2 regions of the Anaerobacillus sp. genome follow, and region 2 is predicted to be linked to the other one. Evidence: riboswitches for the same ligand, from Rfam matches in the RefSeq annotation. Region 2 holds a riboswitch; the other holds the start of a gene.

Region 1 (8,003 bases), on a different contig from region 2:
CAATTGAAAATGCAGAAAAAGCAAATATATGATTATATCCATATTTTAGATGACAGAGAGAAGGAAGTCATTGTCGGCAGATTTGGCCTTGATATGCAAAAGGAGCGAACGCAGCGAGAAATTGCTAAAGACTTAGGGATTTCTAGAAGTTATGTATCCCGGATTGAAAAGCGCGCCTTAATGAAGTTGTTTCATGAGTTTTATAAGCAAAGTCAAAAGGGCAAGAAATCGTAGAAGACTAGGTACGAGGCACCCTAAATGGACAAAATCGCTATAATTGTCCTTGTGTAGAGGACAATTATAGCAAATTAATATAGCTAAGTATTGTGCTTGACATATAATGGTCTTTTATTTATAATTATCTTGAATTAAAGATATTAACGATAAAGGTATGATAAAAATGAATGTAAATGAAAATAACTTATCACTAAAGCTATTTATTGTACTGTCTAGGGCAACTAGAGCCATTCATGACCTTGTGGAAGAGGATATTAAAAACTATGGTCTTAACCCTACCGAATTTGCTGTTTTAGAGCTGTTGTACCATAAAGGTGATCAACCTATACAGCAAATCGGGAAAAAAGTTCTGCTTTCAAGCGGCAGCATTACTTACGTAGTTGATAAACTAGAAAAGAAGCAGTTGTTATTAAGAAAGTCTTGCCCAAAGGATCGCCGCGTTACATATGCTGTGATTACTGAGCAAGGAACAGAACTAATGGATCAAATATTTCCGAAACATAAACAGGCAATTGATGCAATCTTTAGCGGTTTAGTGGAAAGTGAGAAATCACAACTGATCGAACTCTTAAAAAAACTAGGTTATCATGCTAGAAATCTTTAACACTGGAAAAACAGTTACTTGGGAAACCAAGTGTTTTTTCATAAGTTATATCTTGAAATGAAGATATTTGAATTCAAGTTTTATTTCGTGTTACAAGTGGAAGTGATTAAAGTTTATCGATATTTAAAATCGGAAGGGGCAATAAACAATGTCAAATGTAAAATTAGCAATTATCTATTATAGTTCGACGGGTACAAACTACCAGTTAGCACAATGGGCAGAGGAAGCTGCGATAGTAGCAGGTGCTGAGGTAAAAGTATTAAAGGTAGCAGAACTAGCACCAAAATCAGCAATTGAAAGTAATCCTAGTTGGAAAGCGCACGTTGAAGCAACTCAACATGTACCTGAAGTTACATTAGACGATCTTGAATGGGCTGATGCAATTATCTTCAGCGTACCAACAAGGTTTGGTGGTATGCCTGCTCAAATGAAACAATTCTTGGATACAACAGGTGGGCTTTGGTTCGCAGGTAAGCTTGCTAATAAGGTGGTTAGTGCGATGTCAAGTGCTGCAAATTCTCATGGTGGACAGGAACAAACTGTTTTATCCTTATACACAACAATGTATCATTGGGGAGCGATAGTAGCAGCACCAGGATATACAGATCCAACCATTTTTGCTTCAGGTGGTAATCCTTATGGAACAAGTGTAACTGTTGACCAACAAGGAAACATGGTAGAAGATGTGAAAGACGCAGTGAAACATCAGGCAAAACGTACGATTGAGATTGCGCAACTAGTAAAACAAGGGCAAAAATAATAAAGACGAATTGGTGATAATAGTTTACACAAAAAAAGTATCAGACCTTTAGTTTTAAAGAATGGGGCTTTAATTCTTTAGAGTAGGTCTGATACTTTTATTTTTTAAGAAAAGAAAGTATATGCGTTTTTTATTAATGTATGTCTAGCTCCACGTATGCTCTGCGTTTTTCTATCGTAACTTGCTCCGTAAAGCTTCTAACCTTTCAACCGCTTTATCATAATCAATTTCTAACTCAGTCAATAATAGTAAGGAAGGGTTGTTTGTAGCTTGGATTTTTAGAAGGTGAAAAATTGTTGGTTTTTCTTTTTTTATTATTGTCATTATTTCTGCAGAAGGCAACGAGAACTTAGGATCCCTCACTCGTAAAAAACCTCTTAAATAGTTGATGAATTCTGGTAATGAACTAGTATTATCAGGTAAGTTCCTCATCATTTGTTCAAATTTATCAAGTGTCGCTTGTAAATCACGAAATCTACTCATATGCATTACCCCTTCATAAGATAAGTATCCGTATAGACAAGCTAGTGTAAATAGATTTGTTTAGGTAACTGGCTGACTTTGATCTATTCGATCATTAGTCCCTTTAGCTTTGCGTCCTTATTTTTCAATAAGTTTGCCTTTATCTATACTTATTAACATTATAATTATGTTTGTGGACAAAAGTAAATAAGGCAAAGGGCTGAACATTTATTCCCTTTGCCTTATTAAAATGGTTTCGAAATGGTGGTCTTATAGAAAGTTACGTGTCACGAATAATAAAGCATCTTCCTTGGTAGAAATCTCCTTATTTAAATAAGCACATTCAATTTCAAGTAAAATTTTACTGTAAAGAGGACTTGGCGGGAGGTTTAGGGCCTTTAAATCATCACCATCAATCAACTTTGGCATGGCTACTCTAATAGTAATGTATTTCTTAATTAACTCCAGAAAATCGTTAGGCTGACTTGATAACAAGGAGTAGCATACAAGAGATTCTGGGGTATAATTCTTAAATTGTTTATGAATATTTCCGAGCTGCATACCTGTAGGAATAGCTTGTTTAGTCGTAACTAGCTCGTAAATCTCTTCTAGGACACGTAATTGCTCGTTATTAAGAGCAAATTCCTTAACTAGATGGTGCCCTTTTTCTTTCCTATAAAATAATATCGCTAGGTAACAAATCCAACTATTCGAATTATATTGGCTGTTGCTTTGAAGGGAAACGGTTACGTCACTCATTAACGAATGAAATTCCTTTAATAACTGGATGATTTCATCATTACACAAATTGGGCCCGATCAAATAATTTAGGACACCTAATTGTTGTAAACGGATTAGAGATTCCACTGGGTACTCTTCCATTAACATTATTTTTAATTCATGCGCAAGTCTCGGCTTAGAGGTCGAGACAATCTTATCTACAGAAGTAACGGCTAATTCTAATGTTTGCTTATCCATTTTAAAGCCAAAACGTTGTTCGAAACGAACCGCTCGTAATATTCTTGTCGGATCTTCTACGAAGCTGAGATTGTAAAGGATTTTAACCTTCTTTGCCTTTATATCACGATAGCCATGAAAAAAGTCAATTAGCTTGCCAAAATCCTGCCTATTAATTTGTAATGCCATGGCATTAATCGTAAAATCACGGCGGAATAGGTCTTCTCGTAAGCTAGACATTTCAACCGTTGGTAAAGCGGCTGGATAATCATAATATTCGGTTCGTGCCGATGTAATATCGATTTTTAACCCTGAGGGGTGTTTCCATGTAGCAGTACCAAATTTTTCGTGAATACGAACACTTCCACCTAAAGAATTTGCTAATAATCTTGCAAAAGAAATTCCTTCTCCTTCTACGACAATATCGATATCTTCATTTTTTCGACCGATGATCAAATCACGAACAATGCCGCCTATCATAAATGCACGATAATTTAATTGATCAGCTTGGTCACCAATTTCCCTTAATAGATCGTAAATACTTGATGGAAGCAATTTTTCCATCCGTTCGACGAGAGATATTTCTAGCGGCTTTATTTTCGCTAAAACTTGTCCTACTTTAATTTTCTCGCCATGAAGAGCTTCGATTACATTCGTTCTAGAAATAATACCGATAAGCTGTTGGTCTTCAAGGACTGGAAGTCTGCCAACATTTTTTTCTATCATTAAATTTTGTACCTCTTCTAATGACATTTTTGAGTGGATCGTTGAAGGCTCTGTGCTCATATATCCTTTGACTGGTGCATGGCCTAAGCCGTGGTGTTTTGCCTTATCAATGTCTCGTCTAGAGATAATTCCGACTAACTTGCCGTCTTCTAACACAGGAAAGCCAGTATGACCATAGCGTAGCATCATTTTAGCAGCTTCTTCGATTGAGGTAGCGGTAGAGATGACTTTTACAGGACTTGACATAATATCCCTGGCAATTAGTGAAGGTTTAACTAGCTCATGTATATGATTTCTGACCGTTGCTAATATCTGTTGAAAATTACCGTTTTTCACCATAGCTGAAGCTGCCTTTTGATGACCACCGCCGCCTAAGAGCTTAATGACTGGTAGAACGTCAATTCGGTCTGAGGTCGATCTTCCGACGATAAATGTGCGTTTTCCCATTTCAACAACAAAAATTAAAGCATCGGTACCCGTCATTTCTAAGGCTTTTCTAGCAAGCAGGGCTAATCCCCCTGTATACTCATCTTGTTGATGATAAGCGATTAGTATATCAACACCATCAAAGTAATGTTCTTCACTTTGTTGGATTAAACAATGAAGTAAATTTTGTTCTTCTTCTTGAAGTGGAGATACTGAAAATTTAGAAACAAGTTGAAGGTTTGCTCCACATTCTAAAAGATAGGCTCCCACCTTCAAATCTCTTGACGTCGTATTCAGATATGTAAATGCTCCTGTATCTGTATAAAGCCCAAGCGCAAAAATGGTTGCTTCAAACGACGATATGGGCGCCTGTTTCTTAATAAGTTCTTCAATTAATAACGTTATCGTAGCACCAACAATGTCGATAATCCCATCTTTTGCAGGAACATTACCGGGATTAGGTTGGTGATGGTCGTAAATAATAAAATTAACGTCTTCATCGATGAAATTCGCTACTTCTCCGATTCTTTGCAGAGAGGCGATATCGACGAGAATAATGCCTGTGACAGAGTCCCAATCAATCTGAGTAGGATTGTAAAAGTCAAAGGTATCACGGTAAATCGCCAAAAAACGTTGTACTGATTTCCCATGCTTTGTTGGTAAAACCAATTTCGCTTTTGGATAAAGTTTTTTTGCAGCGACCATCGAAGCAAGGCCGTCAAAGTCTAAATTAATATGCGATAAGATTACTTGCAAGGGATGACCTCCATTTTTATAAAATCATATTGTAATCTTAACAAATTACATAAAAAAATGGTAGCGATTGGGAGGAACAATGCTTGTTAAATCGCCTTAAAATGGCATAAAGGTAATAGCATTTTGTGACAGTTCTCACTGATTTTAACGTAAGTTTATTATATTATTTACCTAAGATAGTAAGTGCTAACTATGAATAGAAAAGAGGAGTATAGATGAAAGTCATTAATTATCCAAGTCTTTATAATGAGCCGGTTGCAAAGCGAATGTTACTGGAGTTTGACAGCGGAATTGTGATGAATCTTCAATTAAAACAAGGCGAAAAGATCCCTCGCCATTTGGCACCTTGTGAAGCGATTATTATCGTGAATGAGGGTAAAGTTTATTTCCGTAGTGGTAATAACGAAGAAGTGTTAGCTCCTGGAATATTAGGGAAGTTCGAAGTTGAAGACGATCATGAGTTTGAAGCAATTGAGAATTCGAGTATTGTCATTGTAAAGGTAAACGGCAATAAATAAAAAAAATCCCTTATGGGAGTTTTTTTATTTATACCTTTTTCACCTTAAACGTACTAATCATTAAAAATGATAAAATTAATGTAATAAACATAAATGCAGGGGATGGCAGGGTATCTATCAGTAAAAAACTAATTGTAAGAAGGCAACCTCCTGCTGTAATTGGAAGACCAACAAAGTAACCATGATATTCAGATACGTTAAATCTAGCTAGGCGAATAGCTCCACAAGCAATAAAAATGACCGTGAATATTGCACCTGGTGTACCAAAATCATACAATATAGCTGAATATAATAATAAGGCCGGGGCAACACCAAAGGAAATAAGATCACATAATGAATCAAGCTGTTTTCCTAAATCTGAAGTAATATTCAGTTTCCTAGCTACGATACCATCAAAACGGTCGAATACAGCTGCTAAACAAATAAATAAGAGGCTAGCCGTCAATTGACCTTGAAGTACGAATATTATCGCAAAAGCTCCTAACCCCAAATTTAAGATCGTTAAAAGGTTAGCTGCTTGGCTTCGTATTTTTTTAATTGTTTGATCAAGATGTTGAAGGATAAACAAAAACATCACTCCTTGTGTTAAACTAACGATAGAAAATAAAATTTAATAATCGTTAGTTAGTTACTTTAAAGTATAATGGTATCATATTCATTATAAAGGGAGAAAGCGTTTTTTGACAGACTTTTTTCAAAAAGTCAGTTAGGATAAGCCATTTAGTAGCGTATACAGTTGCTATTTCTCCTAAAAATTAGAGGTCTGATCATGGAAACACATTTTTTTTTGATGAAAGATACTTTCCACTAAATTATTACTTTTATAATTAAAATAGACCAATACTTAAATGACGGAGGCAATAGAGTGAAAAAAGCCATTTATCAATCATTTGTTGAATTATCAGGAAATCGTTTCAATTCATATTTACTTAGAACGTTTACAAAATCAAAGGTAAGTAAACTAATTAACAAATCGTTTGTTAAAGTTTACAACATAAATGAAGCAGAAATGGAAAAGCCGTTGCATGATTACGGCAGTCTGCAGGAGTTATTTGTAAGGAATTTAAAGAAAGATGCAAGGATTATTGATGAGCAACCCAATAGTATTGTGAGTCCTGTAGATGGGATCTTAGCTGATATCGGTGAAATAACTGAGAATTGTACTTTTTTTGTGAAAAATCAAGATTATAGTTTGTTGGAAATGCTTGGCAATAAAAATAGAGCTGAAAAATATAAAGAAGGTACTTATATCATTTTGTACTTAAGTCCAAGTCATTATCATCGAATCCATACTCCAGTTTCAGGGACTGTAGTCGGAAAATGGGCTCTCGGTAATAAGAGCTATCCTGTCAATGAGTTAGGTTTGAAGCTTGGAAAACGACCGCTATCGAGAAATTATCGTTTAATTAATGAAATTAAAATGGATAATGGGAAACACTATTCTTTAGTAAAAGTGGGAGCTATGAATGTTAATAGTATTCACCCGACGTATAGTGGTGATAGCTTGAAAAAAGGAGAAGAAATAGGATATTTTTCATTTGGCTCTACCGTTGTGCTTTTATTCGAGAAGGATACAATTAAAGTTGATAATTCGATTACAGTACCAATGGATGTTAAAGTAGGAATGAAAATTGGATCAATTTAATAACACACTAAAGGTTTTGAAAAATCGATTAGATTTTTCAAGCCTTTTTAATACATCTGGAATGTTCAAAAAAAGATGAGGGGGTGAGACTAGTGAAGTTGCTATCAGGATTAGCACAGCGAATTGTCAATGAAGTAACACATATTTTAGATGAAGAGGTCATTGTTGTTGATCATAATGGGGTTATCATTGCTGGAAGTGATCAAAAGCGTGTAGGTAATTTTCATGAAGGAGCTCAAATTGCCGTTCAAAAGAAGGAAAAAATCGTCATCACAAAAAATGATGTCACACGATTAAAAGGTGTGAAAGCGGGAATTAATTTACCTATCATTTTCAATAACAAAGCAATAGGTGTTATTGGCATTACCGGAGAGCCAAGTAATGTGAAGCAATTTGGGGAATTGATCCAAAGAATGACGGAACTGATTATTAAAGAAGCTCATTCACATGAAAGATTAGAATCAAAATACAGAGGGCTTGAGACGTATGTATACGAGTGGCTTCATCTTCATCAAATGGACGAAGACTTTAGAGAACGTGGTGAAATATTAGGTATTGCGATGGATAGTCCACGGTGCTGTGCATTGTTAGAGATTGCTCATCTTGAGTCTAAAATTCAAGAAAATCAACTTATTGAACGTGAAGCGATCGAAATCTTAAGAGAATATTTTCCAAGCAGCTCTCAAGATGTTCTAGTTCAATGGGGAAATGGTCGTTTTGTCTTATTAAAATCGGTCCCAAATGGCAATGTAGGTGATAGTGTTATCTCACCATTGAAATTTGCTCAAGGAGCCATTAGAGAAACTTATGGTATTTTGCTAAACATTGGCATTGGTACAATGGTAAAAGATCTTTCACATTTACATTGTTCTTATAACCATGCCAAAAAAGCGTTACGGATTTCTAGAAAAA
Region 2 (8,003 bases):
AGCTGAAAGTTTATTAGAAAGTCTACTTAGTGTCCTTCACACAGGAGAACGTGTCTTATTTCCGCGTGGTAATTTAGCAAGAACGGTTATACCAGAAAGCTTAAGAGAGAATAATATTTATGTGAATGAATTAGATGTATATGAAAATATGATTGAAGCCAGTTCAAAAAATCAATTATTTCAAGCGATTTTGCATCAAGAAATTGATGTCGTTACCTTTACAAGTTCATCAACTGTCGATAATTTTGTCAAGCTGCTTGAAGGAACAAATTGGCGAGATCATATTGGTCAAATTGTTTTTGCTTCAATTGGACCGATTACTTCAAAAACAATGATTAAACATGATCTACCTGTTCATGTCGAGCCGAAAGAATATACAATCCAAGGCATGCTAAATAGTGTGATGGAGAACCTAAAGGAGGATAAAAAATGTTAGAATTTAAAAGACATCGCCGTCTACGACAAACTGCTAGTCTCCGCTCAATGGTTAGAGAAACTGTCATAAGAAAAGAGGATTTAATATACCCGATTTTTGTGATTGAAGGCGAAATGAATAAAAAAAATGAAGTAGCATCTATGCCAGGAGTATATCAAATCTCCTTTGATCTTTTAGAAGAAGAAATTAATACGATTACAGAGTTAGGTATTGTCTCAGTGATCGTATTTGGAGTGCCAAAAGAGAAAGATGAAGTTGGAACATCTGCTTATTGTGAGCACGGTATTGTTCAACAAGCGATTAAAAAGATCAAACAAGTAAATAAAGATCTAGTTGTGATTGCAGACACTTGTCTTTGTCAATTTACGAACCATGGTCACTGTGGCGTCATCGAGGAAGGCATTGTCTTAAATGATCCGACTCTTGATCTTTTAGCAAAAACAGCTGTTTCCCAAGCTAAAGCGGGAGCAGATGTTATCGCTCCATCAAACATGATGGACGGTTTTGTTGCAGCGATTCGCCATGGATTAGATGAAGCAGGTTTCGCACATATCCCGATTATGTCTTATGCTGTTAAATATTCTTCAGCATTTTACGGACCGTTCCGTGATGCGGCTCATAGTGCACCATCATTTGGCGACCGTAAAACATACCAAATGGATCCTGCAAACCGTCTAGAAGCCCTGCGCGAAGCAGAGAGTGATGTTTTAGAAGGCGCCGACTTTTTAATCGTTAAACCAGCACTTTCCTACTTAGATATTATTCGTGAAGTAAAAGATCATTTTTCTTATCCCGTTGTTGCGTATAATGTGAGTGGCGAATACTCGATGATTAAAGCTGCTAGTTTAAACGGATGGATTGATGAAAAAGCGGTTGTTATGGAAAAGCTAATTAGTATGAAACGAGCGGGAGCTGATTTAATCATTACATATTTTGCAAAAGATGTTGCAAAATGGTTAAGTGAGTAACTGTCATTGATTGTGAAGTTTTTTGGTTAGACATGTACAAATTGATAACTAACTAAAAATAGGGGGATTAAAATGAGATCATTTAATAATTCGAGTGCTGCTTTTGCGAAAGCAAAGGAAGTAATGCCAGGCGGAGTAAACAGTCCAGTTCGTGCCTTTAAATCAGTAAAAATGGATCCAGTTTTTATGGAGCGTGGGAAGGGTTCGAAGATCTATGATATTGATGGTAATGAATATATAGATTACGTACTCTCGTGGGGACCGCTTGTACTAGGCCATGCTGATGATCAAGTTATTGAAGCGCTGAAGAGCGCGGCTGAATTAGGGACTAGCTTTGGTGCCCCAAGCGAACTAGAGACGAAAATGGCGGAGCTTGTCATTGAACGTGTTCCTTCTGTAGAAGTTGTCAGGATGGTTAACTCTGGTACAGAGGCGACGATGAGTGCGTTACGTTTAGCGCGTGGCTATACAAACCGAAATAAAATATTGAAATTTGAAGGCTGCTACCATGGACATGGTGATTCCCTCCTTATTAAAGCGGGTTCTGGAGTCGCTACACTAGGTTTACCAGATAGTCCTGGAGTACCAGAAGCTGTTGCCTTAAACACACTGACGGTACCTTATAACGACTTAGAAAGCCTCCGTTATGCCTTCGAACAATATGGCGACGATATTGCAGCGGTAATTCTTGAACCTGTAGCAGGAAATATGGGAGTTGTACTTCCGCAACCAGGCTTTTTAGAAAGCGTTCGTGAAATCACTGAGAAAAATGGTACATTGTTAATATTTGATGAAGTAATGACAGGATTTAGAGTTGGTTACCATTGTGCACAAGGTGTCCTTGGAGTTACCCCTGACTTAACTTGCTTAGGTAAAGTTATTGGCGGTGGTTTACCAGTTGGCGCCTATGGCGGTAAACGTGAAATTATGGAAATGATTGCCCCAAGCGGACCTATTTATCAAGCTGGAACATTATCAGGTAATCCATTAGCAATGACAGCAGGCTATGAAACGTTGTCGCAGCTAACAGAAGAGCATTATGCGGAATTTAACCGCCTCGGTAAAAAGTTAGCAGAAGGATTATCAAATGCCGCTAAAAAGCACGGCATTCCACATCAAACGAGTCAAGCTGGTTCAATGATCGGTTTCTTCTTCACTAATGAAGAAGTGACGAACTATGAAAAAGCAAAAACATCTGACTTAGATCGTTTTGCAGACTACTTCCGCTACATGTTGGAAGAAGGGGTTTCGATCCCACCATCTCAATTTGAAGGTATGTTCCTATCAACGCAACATACTGACGAAGATATTGAAAAAACAATTGCCGCTGCAGATAAGGCATTTGCAAGGCTAATTAAATAATGATTAAACATCTGACCTAAAAGTCGTCTTATCCCTCAAATCGATATCCTATAAGTTCATTGGATCTAGATTGAGATAAGGTGATTTTAGGTCAGTTTTTTTGTTTGTTCAAGATATATATTTCCGATGTGTCTGCACCTTTATAACAGAGCTTTATGCACTTGAGGAGCTAGCATGAAGCTAACGATGTGTTTTGCTAGAGATGAATAATGGGTAATCATGCAATGAGAAGTCGAATCGTGTATGACAATCTATTGGATTTTACCTTTTTAGGAAAGTGAGAAAAGTGTTTTTTTTAGGTCGTTATACCTATATTAATTTTACAAATAATGTAAAAATAAAAGTGTTTATGTAATAATTTGAGAAAATATGTAGAAATTATGATCGGATTTTACTATATTTCACTTTTTATTATGAAAGTAAACTGCTATAATAAATTTATAAGCTAACATAAATCAAAATTATCAATCTATTAAATAAAGGATGCAATGAAAAGTGACTGTTATTTGGGCACCTAAGTCACTTGGAGCTAGTGGTGCAACCCGCCTTTACAAACTTATGTCCTATAAGCTTTGTAGAGGTTTTTTTATCTGTTACACCGAATTAAACGCTGGTTTTAAGAGTAAACCATACTCTTGACATAAAAATTAAAACAAAAAAGGGAGAGATTTTAAAAATGTTTAAAGCTATTCTCAAACGTCTTAGAAAAGACCAACGCGGTCTAACGCTTATCGAGTTATTAGTGGTTATAGTTATTTTGGGGATTATTGCGGCGATAGCTGTGCCTATGCTGATGGGGAATCAGGATAATGCACATAGAAATACAAACGCACAAAATGAGCAAATACTCCAAGACGCAATTAACAGGTTCTATATAGATAAGAGCACATATCCTACGAATGCCACTACTCTAAATGATCAACTAACTAAAGCAACAGGGTCTCCTGCTACTGGTCCTTATGTCAAAGAAATACCGACTATTAAAGCTTTTACTGGTTGTACACCAGCAACTGGAACAGGAACTATTAATGGTTGGGACTATGCTTCCGGAGTTATATCGGCGCCTGCTGGGTGTAAGTAATATTTTTTTTAAGCTGTCGCTACGCTTGATAGCGGCAGCTTTTTTAAAACCGAAAATGCTTGATTTTGAGAAAGGAGAGATCAACTTTGTTATTAATTGATTTTTATGTTTTACTGGTTGGCTTACTATTAGGCAGTTTTTTCAATGTAGTTGCCATTCGACTCCTTAAAAATAAATCGGTCGCTTTCCCACCTTCTCATTGTCCAAATTGCAAGCATAAATTAGCGGTCTTTGATCTTATCCCAGTTTTCAGCTATGTATTTTTAGGTGGAAAATGTCGCTACTGTAAAACAAAAATTTCCCCGCTTTACCCATTTGGTGAGTTGTTGACGGCTACTTCTATTTTTATTACGTATAAATGGGTTGGTCTAACGCTAGAATTAGTTCCGGCACTTATTTTAACGATTTTACTAGTATTAGCGGTTTTAACAGACATTCGCGAAAAATTAATCCTAGATGTAATTACTCTTCCAGCTTTAGTAATCTTGCTGATTGCCCGTTTGTTCGTCGGCAGTGAGCCGTTTTGGTTTTATTTAATTGGTGGAGTAGTAGGTTTTTCATTACTATTGTTAATTGCAATTGTCAGTAAAGGAGGCATGGGCGGTGGAGATATTAAGCTTTACGCTGCGATCGGTGTCGCTCTTGGTCCGTGGATGACGATCATGAGTCTCGTCCTTGCGTCCTTTGTTGGTACAATTGTTGGAATTACGCTAATTATTTTTGGTATTGCCAAACGGAAGGAACCGATTGCTTTCGGCCCTTTTATTTTTATCGGAACATTTGCCGCCTATTTATGGGGGAGAGAAATATGGAATTGGTATGTGAACTTATTTTGGTAAGGGTGTGAAAACATGAAAAATCAAAAGGGAGTTACATTAATTGAGTTATTAGTAGCTGTCGCCTTACTTGGGATCGTTGTTATTCCAATCGTTACAATGATGACAGGATCTTTTACGAACACGGTTATACAAGGGACAGAGAGTAAAAGTCTCTACTATGCTCAAGAAATAATAGAAGAAGCAAGAATAATGTCGTTTCCAAATGGTTTAGCAGGCGTTTCGCTTTACGGTAAATGTACGAATTCAGGCTGTTCTGAAATTAATTACACAAATATTTCTGTACCGATCTTAACAAATGCTGAAACAATGTATCGGATTGAATTTAGCAATTTGGACAATGCGAATCCAACTACCATATTAGATGATTTCTATGAAATTAAAGTATTTGTTGAAGTTAATGAACCTATCAATCAAGAAGTGGTATTAGTATCGGTGGTGAAAAGGCAATGATGGAAAACCAACGTGGAATTACTTTACTCGAATTGCTTGTCACAATTACAATATTGACAATCATTTCCACACCGATATTTCTATTGTTGAATAATACCATAAAGGTCCATAAGGAAACCATAGTCGAGAATCAGCTTCAACATGAAGCAAGGTTTATTTCACAATTCATGAGTGAGAAAATTCGCGATGGTGCCGTATTTACGTTTGTATCAGGAAATTGGACATTGGGGAAAGCTAGTGAGATTTTTTTTCGATATGAAAGTTCAGAAAACAAGGTTTACTTGAGTGACACAGAAAATGCTCTATCAAGTCACGTTGATCAATTTACTATAACACCAGAGCCTATCGAAAATCCTGTGAAATATCATCTATCTTTAAGGCTTAAAAATCAGAACAGAGAGTTTGAATTAAATACAACCTTGTATAATAACGCAAATTCACGTTATAGGGTGGGTGATAGTGAGTGAACCGAGGGAACATAATTAGAAATGAAAAGGGTGCCGCTCTATTATTAATATTATTTCTAATAGTCTTTGTTGCAATTGTAGGCGCAACTATGATTAATTCAACTTTTTATGGTAAGAAGAACAATGTTATCGCATTAGCAGATCAGCAGGAATTTTATCGATTAGAAGCCGCTATTGATATGATGTTACATCAATTGCGAGAGTTTGAGGTTGTAGATGGTATTCTTTTGAATAACGACGGTGTGAACGAGCCTTATCCAGCGCTAGATGAAAATGGAAATGAAGTACCGATTATTAAACGTGGACCTTATTATTATTTAGCTATGGGGCAACCGTTAACAGGAAGCTATGTTATTGACGGTCAGTCTGTTCAAGTAGATTTAACAGATGTCATTGGACCAAATTCTATCTTGGAAGGTCAAAATCAATATACTTTTAAACTAACATCACAGTTTACTAGTTCTCAAAAATTTATTCGAGAACTAGAATTGTCAGTAACCGAAGAGGATAAAGATGAAATGAGAGATGTCCCCCCCCCACCACCAGGACAAGTGGGGCCACCACAAACGCCGAAATTTCCTGGTAATAGTGGTGATAGGATAATCTTTATTGACTCAAAAAATGTCCATCATAATCAAATAGCATGGAATAATATAACTAAGCCTACAAATTCCACATTGCAAAGTTTTATTAATTATTATGGATTAGATACGACAAAAGCTTTAACGAACTGGAATGGCGTACCTGTTCCAGATGTGGAAAAAATCAGATACTATAATGAAATAAATGCAAGTGGAAACGCAGTAAGTATAGCTATACAAGAAGGATACCTTACTTATGCTAATAAAGTTAATATCACAGGATGTGGTGGAGGAAGTGTAACGATTAGTGGGGTATTAATTGCTAATGAAATCAAAATTGGTGGACAATGCACATATTATTTAGGCGGCGGAATTATCACTGGGAAATTTGAGCTTGGTGGAAATGCTGCTAGTGTACTTGTCGACGAAAAAGGTGGCTTTAAAGATGATGGTAGTGCTGGTGAATATACTCCATCACCACCTTATATGTTACCACCTATTAATTATGATGATTTTAACTGGGGATTAGATCCAAATATAAATATAACAAATATGGAAACAATTAGAAAGTAGCTTTTAAATTTAACGAGGTGACCACATGTTCCTACCAAAAAGCTTTTCAGGCTTAGATTTTCGTGATCAGAAAATCACATTTGCTACTATTAAAATGGAAAAAAATTTACCGGTGATTACTCATGTTGCTATTAATAATTTGAATAGCCATTTACTTGATGGTGGACGTTTACATGACAGTGTTGAAGTATCTTCAAAGCTACGTAGTTTTTTATCTGATAAAGGAGCTTCAAAGCTTGTTCATATTGCGATTCCAACACAGTTTACGATCGTCCGTAAACTTAATACGTTACCTGACTTGGGAGAGCTTGAGCTTTCCCGTTTGCTACACTTCCAAATCGGTGATAGTATCCATCTTCCTTTTGATGACCCTGCCTATGATTTTGTAAAGATTGGTTCAATCCATCCCCAAAAAACATTAAATCTCGGGGATGAAGACTTAAATCTAGATGACTTAGCTGGTGCAGCCCAGGAAGAAATGAAAGGCTCTAGAAGTGAAATTTTATTTTTTGCAACTTCGAAGTTGTTAGCTGAAGATTTGGCAAAGGCATCTCAATCGGCAGGTTTTAAACCACGCTCAGCAGAAATTCGTGGGCTTGCTCTGCAGCGTCTTGTTAACTATGCCAATCCAAGCTGGCTTACTGGTACGGAATTGATTGTCGATGTCTCAGAGGAATCGATCGATTTGCATATTTTTAAAGATGAACTAATTATTTTTACGAGAACGATGCCTATTAATCGTAATCAATATATGAGAATGCCAGCTCCTGTAGTTAATGAGCAAACCCTTGTATTGGAAGCTGAATCTGGTGAACTTGCTTTTTTCGATAACGATGACACCCTTACCTTAAGTGAAATTGAAATTGACAACACAGAAGTAGCGGCAACAGATATAAAAGAGGTTTCTGATCATCAAGCTCAATTCGATGAAGAGGCCTATATTAATGACTTGATCAACGAAATTGAACGAGCCCAAAACTTTTACCGTTATTCATTAGGGGAACGAGATAGTGAATTTCGTAGAGTGATTGTCACTGGAGAAAACGCCAACCGTGCTTTCACAGCGCTTTTGGAACGGATGAATTCAGAAGTTTGTCGGATTGATTATAGCTCCGTTGTTGCGCCAGGGTTTATGCAGCATCAGTTATTAGATATGTGCAGTGTAGCGATTGGTCTTGCAATGCGCGAAAACGAGAAGATAGATAAAAAGTGGAAAAAGTAATGATGAAATGTGAGATTGTTTCAT

The links. A riboswitch is a leader RNA that binds a small molecule or an ion and turns the genes downstream of it on or off. The one in region 2 is predicted to bind cyclic di-GMP.
Region 1: it holds a riboswitch for cyclic di-GMP, as region 2 does, so the genes downstream of both, ACK4M9_RS11070 (hypothetical protein) here and ACK4M9_RS12675 (type II secretion system protein) in region 2, are expected to answer to the same signal.

Annotation. Positions count from the first base shown of each region.
Region 1 covers NZ_JBKBWN010000006.1:240,247-248,249, reverse strand. The annotation lists gene sigK (RNA polymerase sporulation sigma factor SigK) at 1-234, shown strand, start outside; gene ACK4M9_RS11080 (MarR family winged helix-turn-helix transcriptional regulator) at 401-841, shown strand; gene wrbA (NAD(P)H:quinone oxidoreductase) at 990-1,601, shown strand; gene ACK4M9_RS11070 (hypothetical protein) at 1,773-2,084, opposite strand; cyclic di-GMP riboswitch class I at 2,145-2,232, opposite strand; gene ACK4M9_RS11065 (CBS domain-containing protein) at 2,334-4,928, opposite strand; gene ACK4M9_RS11060 (cupin domain-containing protein) at 5,144-5,446, shown strand; gene pssA (CDP-diacylglycerol--serine O-phosphatidyltransferase) at 5,475-6,014, opposite strand; gene ACK4M9_RS11050 (phosphatidylserine decarboxylase) at 6,312-7,091, shown strand; gene ACK4M9_RS11045 (CdaR family transcriptional regulator) at 7,184-8,003, shown strand, end outside.
Region 2 covers NZ_JBKBWN010000008.1:59,159-67,161, forward strand. The annotation lists gene ACK4M9_RS12660 (uroporphyrinogen-III synthase) at 1-436, shown strand, start outside; gene hemB (porphobilinogen synthase) at 430-1,404, shown strand; gene hemL (glutamate-1-semialdehyde 2,1-aminomutase) at 1,477-2,766, shown strand; cyclic di-GMP riboswitch class II at 3,239-3,322, shown strand; gene ACK4M9_RS12675 (type II secretion system protein) at 3,443-3,847, shown strand; gene ACK4M9_RS12680 (prepilin peptidase) at 3,934-4,686, shown strand; gene ACK4M9_RS12685 (prepilin-type N-terminal cleavage/methylation domain-containing protein) at 4,699-5,136, shown strand; gene ACK4M9_RS12690 (prepilin-type N-terminal cleavage/methylation domain-containing protein) at 5,133-5,603, shown strand; gene ACK4M9_RS12695 (hypothetical protein) at 5,600-6,757, shown strand; gene pilM (type IV pilus biogenesis protein PilM) at 6,783-7,979, shown strand.